Regions from separate parts of the Paenibacillus sp. FSL k6-2145 genome, predicted to be linked through region 2. Evidence: riboswitches for the same ligand, from Rfam matches in the RefSeq annotation. Region 2 holds a riboswitch; each other region holds the start of a gene.
What was found. A riboswitch is a leader RNA that binds a small molecule or an ion and turns the genes downstream of it on or off. The one in region 2 is predicted to bind cyclic di-AMP.
Positions count from the first base shown of each region.

Region 1: it holds a riboswitch for cyclic di-AMP, as region 2 does, so the genes downstream of both, NZ043_RS26935 (3D domain-containing protein) here and NZ043_RS09840 (C40 family peptidase) in region 2, are expected to answer to the same signal.
Region 3: it holds a riboswitch for cyclic di-AMP, as region 2 does, so the genes downstream of both, NZ043_RS16340 (hypothetical protein) here and NZ043_RS09840 (C40 family peptidase) in region 2, are expected to answer to the same signal.

Region 1 covers NZ_CP150267.1:6,124,396-6,127,674, forward strand. Annotated here, with positions in the region: gene NZ043_RS26925 (hypothetical protein) at 46-387, opposite strand; gene NZ043_RS26930 (polysaccharide deacetylase family protein) at 542-1,333, shown strand; gene NZ043_RS26935 (3D domain-containing protein) at 1,439-2,110, opposite strand; cyclic di-AMP (ydaO/yuaA leader) riboswitch at 2,113-2,309, opposite strand; gene NZ043_RS26940 (amino acid ABC transporter ATP-binding protein) at 2,528-3,250, opposite strand; gene NZ043_RS26945 (ABC transporter substrate-binding protein/permease) at 3,237-3,279, opposite strand, start outside.
Region 2 covers NZ_CP150267.1:2,233,137-2,236,415, reverse strand. Annotated here, with positions in the region: gene NZ043_RS09850 (M1 family metallopeptidase) at 1-267, shown strand, start outside; gene NZ043_RS09845 (hypothetical protein) at 278-1,129, shown strand; cyclic di-AMP (ydaO/yuaA leader) riboswitch at 1,375-1,512, shown strand; gene NZ043_RS09840 (C40 family peptidase) at 1,552-1,986, shown strand; gene NZ043_RS09835 (GNAT family protein) at 2,342-2,836, shown strand; gene NZ043_RS09830 (cytochrome c) at 2,987-3,279, shown strand, end outside.
Region 3 covers NZ_CP150267.1:3,717,713-3,720,991, forward strand. Annotated here, with positions in the region: tRNA gene NZ043_RS16330 (tRNA-Leu) at 339-421, shown strand; gene NZ043_RS16335 (glutathione peroxidase) at 569-1,048, opposite strand; cyclic di-AMP (ydaO/yuaA leader) riboswitch at 1,419-1,594, shown strand; gene NZ043_RS16340 (hypothetical protein) at 1,710-2,108, shown strand; gene NZ043_RS16345 (HAD family hydrolase) at 2,301-2,984, shown strand; gene NZ043_RS16350 (Nramp family divalent metal transporter) at 3,122-3,279, opposite strand, start outside.

The DNA of each region.
Region 1 (3,279 bases), 3.2 Mb from region 2:
TTTCAATTTTAGCAAATAAAATCAAAACATTCGATGGCTCTTATGTCAGGAAGTTCGTTTATCTTTGTTCAAATGATCCTCCATCAACCTCTCTGCAGTCTGCACGATTTCGTCGATCTGCATCCGCGTGATGGAATCAAAATGAATACCCATGATCACCGTAACGGTTACTTTCAGCTGCAGGGCAGCCTTTCGGGCAAGCCGCTCACACAGCTCTTGTTCCTTATGCCCAGGAATATGTACCGTCGTCCCGCTGACGCGCTCATGATCCACGTAGAACGTGGCTACGGCGCCAATATGCGCCTTTCCTCCGGTAACGAGAAAAACCTTATCCTCTCCTGCTTCAATCACCTGTAAACGTATGGATTTCAAATCATATGTACTCATATCCTATCCACCTATCCTTTTCTATATGTTATATATGGAGGAATTATGGCTGTCATAAGCTAAATCCGCAATGAAACTTCTCACACTACGCATATTTTATGAAACCCCCGGGCATACCAAGAAGAACGTCATTTTGGAAAAGGAGGCCGTTATTATGCGCGTACGCCTCATTATGCTGATGGTTATCGTTATTTTTCTCGGAGGATATCATGCTCCAGTTTCATCGCGGGATGTTTCAAGCCCGCCAAGTGAATCAGTATCAGGTTCGGATTCTGCGGAAGAAGAACAACTGACATTGGGACAGTTACGTCAAAAATATGCCGATACGTTCAAAACCAATGGTCCTTCAACAAAGAAGGTTGCACTGACTTTTGATGATGTACCTGATCCACGGTTTACTCCACCAGTGCTGGATGTATTGAAGAAATACAATGTCAGAGCTACATTCTTCATCGTGGGTAGTCGTGCTGAGAAACATCCGGATCTGGTGAAACGCATCGTTAAGGAAGGGCATATGGTTGGTAATCACAGCTACAATCATCCTGAATTCAGTAAGCTGTCGATGAATGCCTTTCGCAAACAAATTTTACATACCGGGGATATTATTCGACATTTAGCGGGATATACGCCCAAGATAATTCGGCCACCTTATGGAGACATTAATGAAGAACAGCTGCAATGGGCTGCTAGACAACACTATAGCATTGTAAACTGGAACGTTGACTCACTGGACTGGAAAGGCCTCTCCAAGGAAGAGGTGAAGGATAACATCCTATCTGCCGTGAAACCTGGCTCCATCGTTCTGCAACATGCAGGAGGCGGTGTGGGATCTAACCTGAACGGTACGATTGAGGCATTGCCTGAAATAATTGAAGAACTGCGTAACCGGGGGTATGAACTGGTCACCTTGGACGAGATGTTGGGATTGCCAAAGGCCAAAGATTAAGATGACTGCGATAGCAAATAAATGCAATATTAAAAGGGTGCTGTTCAATCGCAAATTAGCGACTGGCAGACACCCTGTTTGAATTTGTTAGATGTAATTTACTTTCTACTTAAGAATGTACAGCTCGATATCCTGAAATCCAAATGTGCTTACGGACTGTTTGCTACCCGGGATAAAGATATCAATCCGGTGACCCTTGATTGCACCGCCCACATCACGCGCTGTGGCTACAAAAGCCTGTTTTGGCAATCCTGGATGGCTATGACCAGTTACCAGTACTTTGGTTCCGAGTGGAATTACACTTGGATCAACTGCAATCGTACCCAGTTCAAGGTCATTTCCGAAATAATCGACTGCACCCCATCCTCCATTTTCAGACGGATCTGCAGAGTATGCCGTTGCTTTCACGTTCACAGCTTTGCTGTAATCAAATGTTTTACCCCAGGCTTGAACCACTTTGTTATCTGCGTTAACGTCCAAGCTTGCTGTGGTAACCGTTTTGGCTTGGGTCTTGCTCTCCGTCGCCGCGGCAGCTACATTGTTTGCCTTACCGGGAATCGTAATTTTCAAACCACCATAAATATTGTAAGGTGAAATGTCGTTATTTGCTTTAACCAACGTGTTCATTGCTACTCCATATTGTTTTGATAAGGTGTAGAAGGTATCCCCTTCTTTGGCCACATGAACTGAATCGGCGTGAGCCGGAACGGCTTGAATGAGCATTGCTGTTGTCAATAATGCTACTGCTGTTTTGGCTATACGTTTCTTGTTAATCATGGTCTTCCTCCCTCATTGTGCCTGCGAAGTTAGTTGTCGGATTCGGATGAGGAGCCCACCCTATAGGTTCTTCATTACATTTAAAACGTTATGTACCCCTAATTCACCCCAAGCAGTGTGCTGTAGATCTTCCCCCTGCACAATCTGCATCGTTACATCCCCCGCACTCCCTGTCCGGAAGTTTCGGCAGAGTTCAATATATCACAATTTTGTAACCTGAACTTGTAGTAATTCTTACCAAATGGTTTTTTAGCATGTAAGCATAATTAAGAATACTGGATACTTTAGAAAAGTTGGGAGATCCGATACTTTACATTTGGTAACAGAATAGTTACTTTTTCGAATTCATACGTGATTATTATCCATAAAAAATAGCGTTACCGACTCGAAGTCAGTAACGCTATTTGATCACTTCGTTTAGAGTACTTTCGCAAGAAAATCACGTGTACGTGAATTTTTTGGTGCTCCAAACACCTCATCAGGTGTTCCCTCTTCTACAATAACCCCGCCATCCATGAACAGGATCCGGTCTCCCACTTCACGTGCAAAACCCATCTCATGTGTTACGATGACCATCGTCATCCCGCCTTCTGCAAGACGTTTCATGACATCCAACACTTCACCGACCATCTCGGGGTCCAGTGCCGAAGTAGGCTCGTCAAACAGCATCACATGCGGCTGCATGGCCAATGCTCTAGCAATGGCGATCCGCTGCTTCTGTCCACCAGACAGCTGATTCGGGAATGTATCTTTTTTATCGTACAAGCCCACGGTGTTAAGCAGATCAGCAGCAATTTTCTCCGCTTCCTGAGTGGATTGTTTCTTCACTTTAATTGGAGCAATCGTGATGTTTTGCTGAACCGTTTTGTGTGGGAACAGGTTGAAATGCTGGAACACCATGCCCATTTTTTCCCGAGTTGCATTAATGTTGTGCTTCGGATCAGTGATTGACACGCCTTCAAAATCAATCTCACCCGAGGTAGGCTGTTCCAACAGGTTCAGACAACGTAAGAAAGTACTTTTACCTGAACCGGAAGGGCCGATGACTACGACAACCTCACCTTTGCCAATTGTCACGTTAATGCCTTTAAGCACATCGTTATTTCCATAAGATTTGTGTAATTGTCTAACGTCTATCACTTGCACTCAACTTCCTTTCCAGTCGTCCC
Region 2 (3,279 bases):
TACAACGCCGTTCCTGTTCGCATTGCTTTTGAAGACGGACATATCCTCACCAAGCAATGGAATGGCAAAGAAGATCGCATCACCTATAAATTAACTCACACATCCCCCGTATCCTGGGCCATGACCGATCCCCTGTACTCGATCGTGCTGGAGAACCGCCATATGAACAATTTCCTGAAATCCGGACTGGATGAGCGGACGAAGTCCCGCTGGAGCATGAGTGTAACCAAACTAATAGAAGCCATATTCGGAGGTCTGTCATGGTGAGGTGGAAACGGTGAAAGCAAAAATACGTGAAGGCTGGTTTCTCGTCCGTCAGCATATGTTCATTGCCGCACTCTTATTTCTATATCAGCTCATTTGGGGATATTTCTTCTATCGAATGGTACAATCGGCGGTCATCCCCCTACTCCTGCGCTATCCAGATTCTGATGCCGGGGAGCTGAGTACACTTTTGTTTAAAATGGAAAGTCAACTTAACCTGTCTACTCATCCGGAGGTTCATCGTTATCTGTGGATTCTAGGGGGCATGCTGCTGGTTCGCATGTTGATCAGCCCCCTCATTCAGGCAGGACTGCTCTACTCACTTCAGCACTTTAATTCTACAGAAGAGCGCATCCCCTTTGTCCGCGGAATCAAAAATCTGTGGAAACCGATGCTGCTGCTCCACACCATACGTACTTTATTGATACTTCTGCCCGCCTACTGGCTCTTACCGAAGCTCTACTCGATTCTCATGGACGGATTTCATTCCCTTCAATTACTTTTGCCTAGTATACCTTATGTTGCTGCCTGGATTGTATATGGTTGGATCATCCACCATGCCATACTCTACATGCAGTTCGGTGTGTCGGCACCAGAAGGAGAAGGCGGGGCTCACGGTATTCTCAAAGCACTCTGGATTGCACTGCGTCATCTCATCGCTGTAATCGGCATTGCACTCCTGCTGGGCGGAGTACACCTGCTCGTCTTTGGGTCATTCACTTCAGCCTCATGGTTATTAACGGGACTTACCGGACTTATACTACAACAGACGTATCCACTTGCTAGATGTCTATTAAGTCTGTGGAAAATATGCAGCCATTTCCGATTATGGCAGTCCAAAATATCCAAAGGTGAGAGCAGATAGTTTAAAAATTGTTACCATCGTATGTTAAACTCACGGCCTAATATGTACTTATAAATAGGCAAACCTCAACCTTTCCCCGTCAAAGGTCGAGGTTTTTTTTGCTAAATTTGTTGCTAAACGTTGCCAAAGCCGTACTCCTCTGTTACAATAATCGCAGTGAGTTTTTAGTAACAACTTTGTAATCTTTACATTCATATTTGTAACTACTTAAAATTAAATCGTCATTTCTTGATTTCGCAGGTGCATAACTAGCATAGCCAAATTCCTGGCACCTGGGAAGCGGGGGAACCAGTTATGGGTGAATTGATCTTGCTACAGAGGGATCATAGGGGACCTTCAACCGAATCCTTAAGCTAACCTCGCAGGCGTTGGAAGGGGAATATCTCTTGTTCAAGAAGAAATTAACCGCAGCTGTACTTAGCATCACATTCGCTTTATCGCTTGGTGCAGGTAGCGCATTCGCAGATTCAAAGATGGACACAGTAATTGATTCAGCAATGGGAACTACATACAAAAGTGGGGGAACAACGCTTAACGGCTTTGACTGCTCCGGATTTACACGGTATGTATTCGACAAGTTGGGTATTGATTTGGCACGCCAATCCAGTTCCCAATTCGACATGGGCGATTCCGTATCACGCATGGAAATGAGAGCTGGCGATCTGGTGTTCTTTAATACAACAGGTAAAGGCGTATCACATGTAGGAATCTTTGTAGGGGATGGAAAGTTCGCACACTCCTCTTCTTCCAAAGGCGTTACGATCAGTGCATTGAGTGAAAGCTATTGGGCCAATCGTTATGTTGGCGCGAAACGGATTATGAGCACGGACGCATATGAATCACTGGCCCTTGACTAGGGACAAGCTGAGCAAAATGATGCTGTAACCATTAACCATACTGGAACGAAGCAAGAAGCATAACAGAACCGCCCGGTACATTCTCCGCAGGAATGTATCCGGCGGTTTTTTTGTGCTTCAATCCTTATTCATGTTGCAAGTTATACTCAGGGCATATCCTGCGACATCAACAGGTTCGTTTTGCGTTCGTTCGTCCGTGCCCTTATGATGTTTTTACCCATCCCGTTATAATATAAACGGAATTACCGGAACTTTTGTTTCATTTTTTTTCTTGAGAAGGAAGACTTGCTAAATGAACATCTCTTTTGTAGAGTGGACAAAGAGTTCTGTTTCAAGGAAAGGAGCATGCAGGTGTATGAAGGAAACCCCTGTGACGTTTCACGTTGTACCCATGCGAGAAGAACATGCGGAGCTTATCTGCAGTTGGCAGTATGACCCGCCTTACAATATCTACAGCTGGCTCCCCTGGGACCAGATGAAAGCTCTGGAAGTGGAATTCGGAGATGCACAGCTGCGGCAGGAGCAATATGCGATCGTCCTGGATCAGAACGATCGTATATGTGGGTTTGCTCAATACTTCCCACTTGAAGGGGTAACCCGGATTGGCCTTGGCATGCATCCAGAGCTGTGTGGTCAGGGTCAAGGGACAGCTTTTGTCACTGCCATTGTACAGGAAGCCATTCGCCGAAATCCCACGAACGAGATTGATCTGGAAGTACTCACTTGGAATGCTCGTGCCATTCAAGTCTATCTGAAGAGTGGATTTGTCACCCAAGATACATACGAACGACAGACCCCAAGCGGCTTGAAGCCCTTTCACTGTATGGTTTATGAAGGGCCTCGCGGTTAGAATCCATTGCAAAACAACTAAATTTGCCCCTTGTTATGTGATTAGTTCAAAAAATTCCCACAAAATGCTATGATGTCAGTACAGGTTCCGTTATAATGATATGGATAGTTTCAGGTTAGATGATCTTTCATTCTGGAGGGGACATAAGGGATGCACAAATGGATCATGAGCGGAGTATTTTTTGCAGCATGCGCTTTAGCTATTGTTTTAATGTTTACGCTTCCAGGGAAAGAAGAAGTGGCTGAAGAAGCCAAGCCAACCATGCCGGAAGTAACATTGGATGCCGGACAGGCTGAAGCACTGGTCAAAGCCAATTGTATCTCCTGTCACGGGGATCAGCTTCAAGGTGGCGTAGGACCTGCTCTGGCCAATATCGGCAGCCAGGATGATCTGGAGAAGATCTATTCTACGATTGTCAAAGGTAAAGGTGGTATGCCTTCCTT
Region 3 (3,279 bases), 1.5 Mb from region 2:
TATGATAGTTATCATCCCATAAATGTCCGCCTTTTGTCAATAGTATCAGTTGAATTTAATGGATTAAATCTGTGATTCAAATATTTGTGTTATTTTATATAACATATAAGGTTAAATATCTGCGAAGTGCAGGGAGGACTAGATATAAATGAATCAATAAGATCAGCTCAATCCGGAAAGGAGGGGATCAAATCTAATGTATGCAGTTCATGGGTAAAGATGACGAGATTATGCGATTTTTGATGAAAATGCCTAGCTGAAAAAGAAGTATTAAAAAATACTTTACTTTTGGTTCTGAACCCGGTATAATCAATTCTGTTGCCGATTATTTACGACATGCGGTCGTGGTGGAATGGCAGACACGCTATCTTGAGGGGGTAGTGGGCGTATGCCCGTGGAGGTTCGAGTCCTCTCGACCGCATCATATGAACGATTAAAAAGAAGCTTTCCATTAATGGAAGGCTTCTTTTTTTGTCTTTTTGAACAGTTTGACATCAAAGTTGATAAAAAAGGCCATCCATTACCGGGGCAATGCTGCTCTACCTTCCGGCTACGGGTGGCCAATGTATTATTTTTGCAGCAAGTTCTTGATATCTTCTTCAATCTTGTCCGGTGTTGTTTTGGGAGCATAACGTTTAATTACCTGTCCGTTCTGATCCACAAGGAATTTGGTGAAATTCCATTTGATTGCTTTGGAGCCGAGCAGGCCAGGAGCTTCTGTGCTAAGGTGCTGGAAGAGAGGGTGAGCGCTTGAGCCGTTCACATCAATTTTCTCAAACATAGGGAAGCTCACGCCATAATTCATCTGACAGAACTCGGCGATATCGTCGGAAGATCCTTTTTCCTGGGCAAACTGGTTGCTTGGAAAACCAAGGACTTCAAATGGCGCATCCTTGAACTTGTCTTGCAATTCTTGCAGACCTTTGAATTGAGGTGTAAGGCCGCATGAGCTTGCCGTATTCACAATCAGTAACACTTTGTCACGGTAGTCGGACATTTCAACTTCTTGACCGCGAAGGGTATTCACTTTGTAATCGTAGACTGTCATCTAAATCGCCTCCATGATATCATCTGATACCTCTTATTATATTGGTTACAATTAAATAATGCAAAACTAATATGGTGTTAAATGAATCAAAAGAGGCAAGTTGTGCAGAATGCGTGAATGAAATGCGTAGTGATTTTCGTCAGAGTGAGAATTAGATAGATTTAAAGAGATGGATAGAGTATGACCTTGTTGTAAGCGCTATTATATGTGAGTATTGCCGAAAATCTGTCGATTCGGTGATCTGTGCGGACTTTACACCGACATGGCGCGGGTGTATGATTCATAACGTAATTTCAATTTAAACTAAATTGTACCTGAAAAACGAAACAAACGATAATATCGCTCGATCTTATTTTAAGATATACGAACGATGTTTTAATCGCTGAGTTTCCATTCATTGATGAGTGGGAAACGGGGGAACCAACAGAATGCGCTGTCCAGGACAGTAGGCATTCATGGGGTGAATTTTCCGGTGACAGCCGGAAATAGGGCGACTCTCGCGCCCGAATCCGTCAGCTAACCTCGTAAGCGTTAAAGGGAGAGGCAACAAGCCGTACGCTGGTTCATGGCGTTTTCGCCATGGGTTCTTTAAGAAGCGTTCGGGAGGCCTTGGTCCCCCACGCTTCTTTTTTGTTGTCTTTTCACGCCAAGGGAGGAACGAATGATGGATACTGAGATGATCTTAGTGACTGCTCCAAATGAAGCAGGACGCAAATTTATTAAATTGCTGATGTACAAAAAAATGCCGTTTGCCGTTCTAACCAACAGTGCAGGGGAAGAGCGCAGACTCCGTAGAATCGGAGTAGAACATGTCATTCGCATGAATACGGCTGCAGCTCAAAAATGGTTTTTGCCGCAGGGCAGCGTAGGCAACGTGTTTATTTTCGAGAACAGCCTGAATCTGACCTGTCGTTATTTACAGATCTGCCGTTCATGGACATCGAAATCCCTGTGCGTCATTACAGAGCAGAGTCATCCTAAGGGCATCTATCGGGGCATGGGCGCAGACCGGATTGTATATTCGCTCAATGGGGAAGTTGGCTTTCTCCTCAATGGGTAATGCCATAGCTTGTGATTGCTCAGGTGTAAGGTGCCTGTTATAATTGAATGTATCGATAAACGGAAATTTGAGGAGACTCATGCATGATGGTGAGTCTTCTTTTTTATGGTTTTAAAGGTAGTTCAAGACTTTTTGACACGAACTTTTAGATTTGGATCAGGAATCACCTGTGGCTTACAAGGAGGAATTGGCGTGCCGGATGTAGGTGGATTGAAATGGTTGTTTTTTGATGTTGGAGATACGCTGGTGGATGAATGGGAGCCGGTTGATGATATTATCGGACAGTTCGTCCGTGAAGCCTGTGCTTTGGGATATCCGGTAAAGATTGAGGCGGTACGCGAACTGTTCGCGAACTGTTACCGAAAATATGAGCAATGGCCTATGAGAGTGGCGATTCGCACATTCGTTGAAGACGAGGGACACCAGAAACAGATTCAGGACAAGTTGAAGTTTCAAAAAGATCTTGAACGTCCTTTTCCTTCAGCGGATTCCGTTCTTCAGCAGTTGTCACGGTATTATCGTATTGGCATTATTGCCAATCAGAGTCCTGGAACGGAAGAAAGACTGGAGAGCTACGGCTTGCGGAAGTATGTTGATGTTCTGGCGTGTTCGGCTGAAGAAGGAGTGTCCAAGCCAGACCCTGAGTTATACGCTGTGGCCTTGAAGCAGGCCGGTTGTGAACCGGAGGAAGCCGTCATGATCGGCGATCGGATCGATAACGACATTATACCTGCTCGGAAGCTGGGCATGCGTACAATTCGGATTATGCAGGGTTACGGAAGATTCCAGCCAGACCGATCGGATGACGAACGTGCGGATTGGACTGTTAATTCATTGGATGAACTCCTGCCATTACTGGTGCCCAATCAGGATTAGATAATTGTTTATTAGAGTTTAGCGTTTTATTATAAAAGGAAACATGTTGCTGTATTGCAACAATAAAGGCTGATCAACTTGGGTATAGAATACCGCAGTTGATCAGCCTTTTTAGTATTTAGTCGATAAGAACGAGATTAGAATAACCGAATCGTCTGAATGATCAGATATACATTCAGCACAACGATAATCGCGGCAATGACCCATGAGATGATTTTGAGCCACAATTTGTTGGCGAATGCACCCATGCTTTTTTTATCACTCGTGAACATCACCAGGGGAATTACAGCAAAGG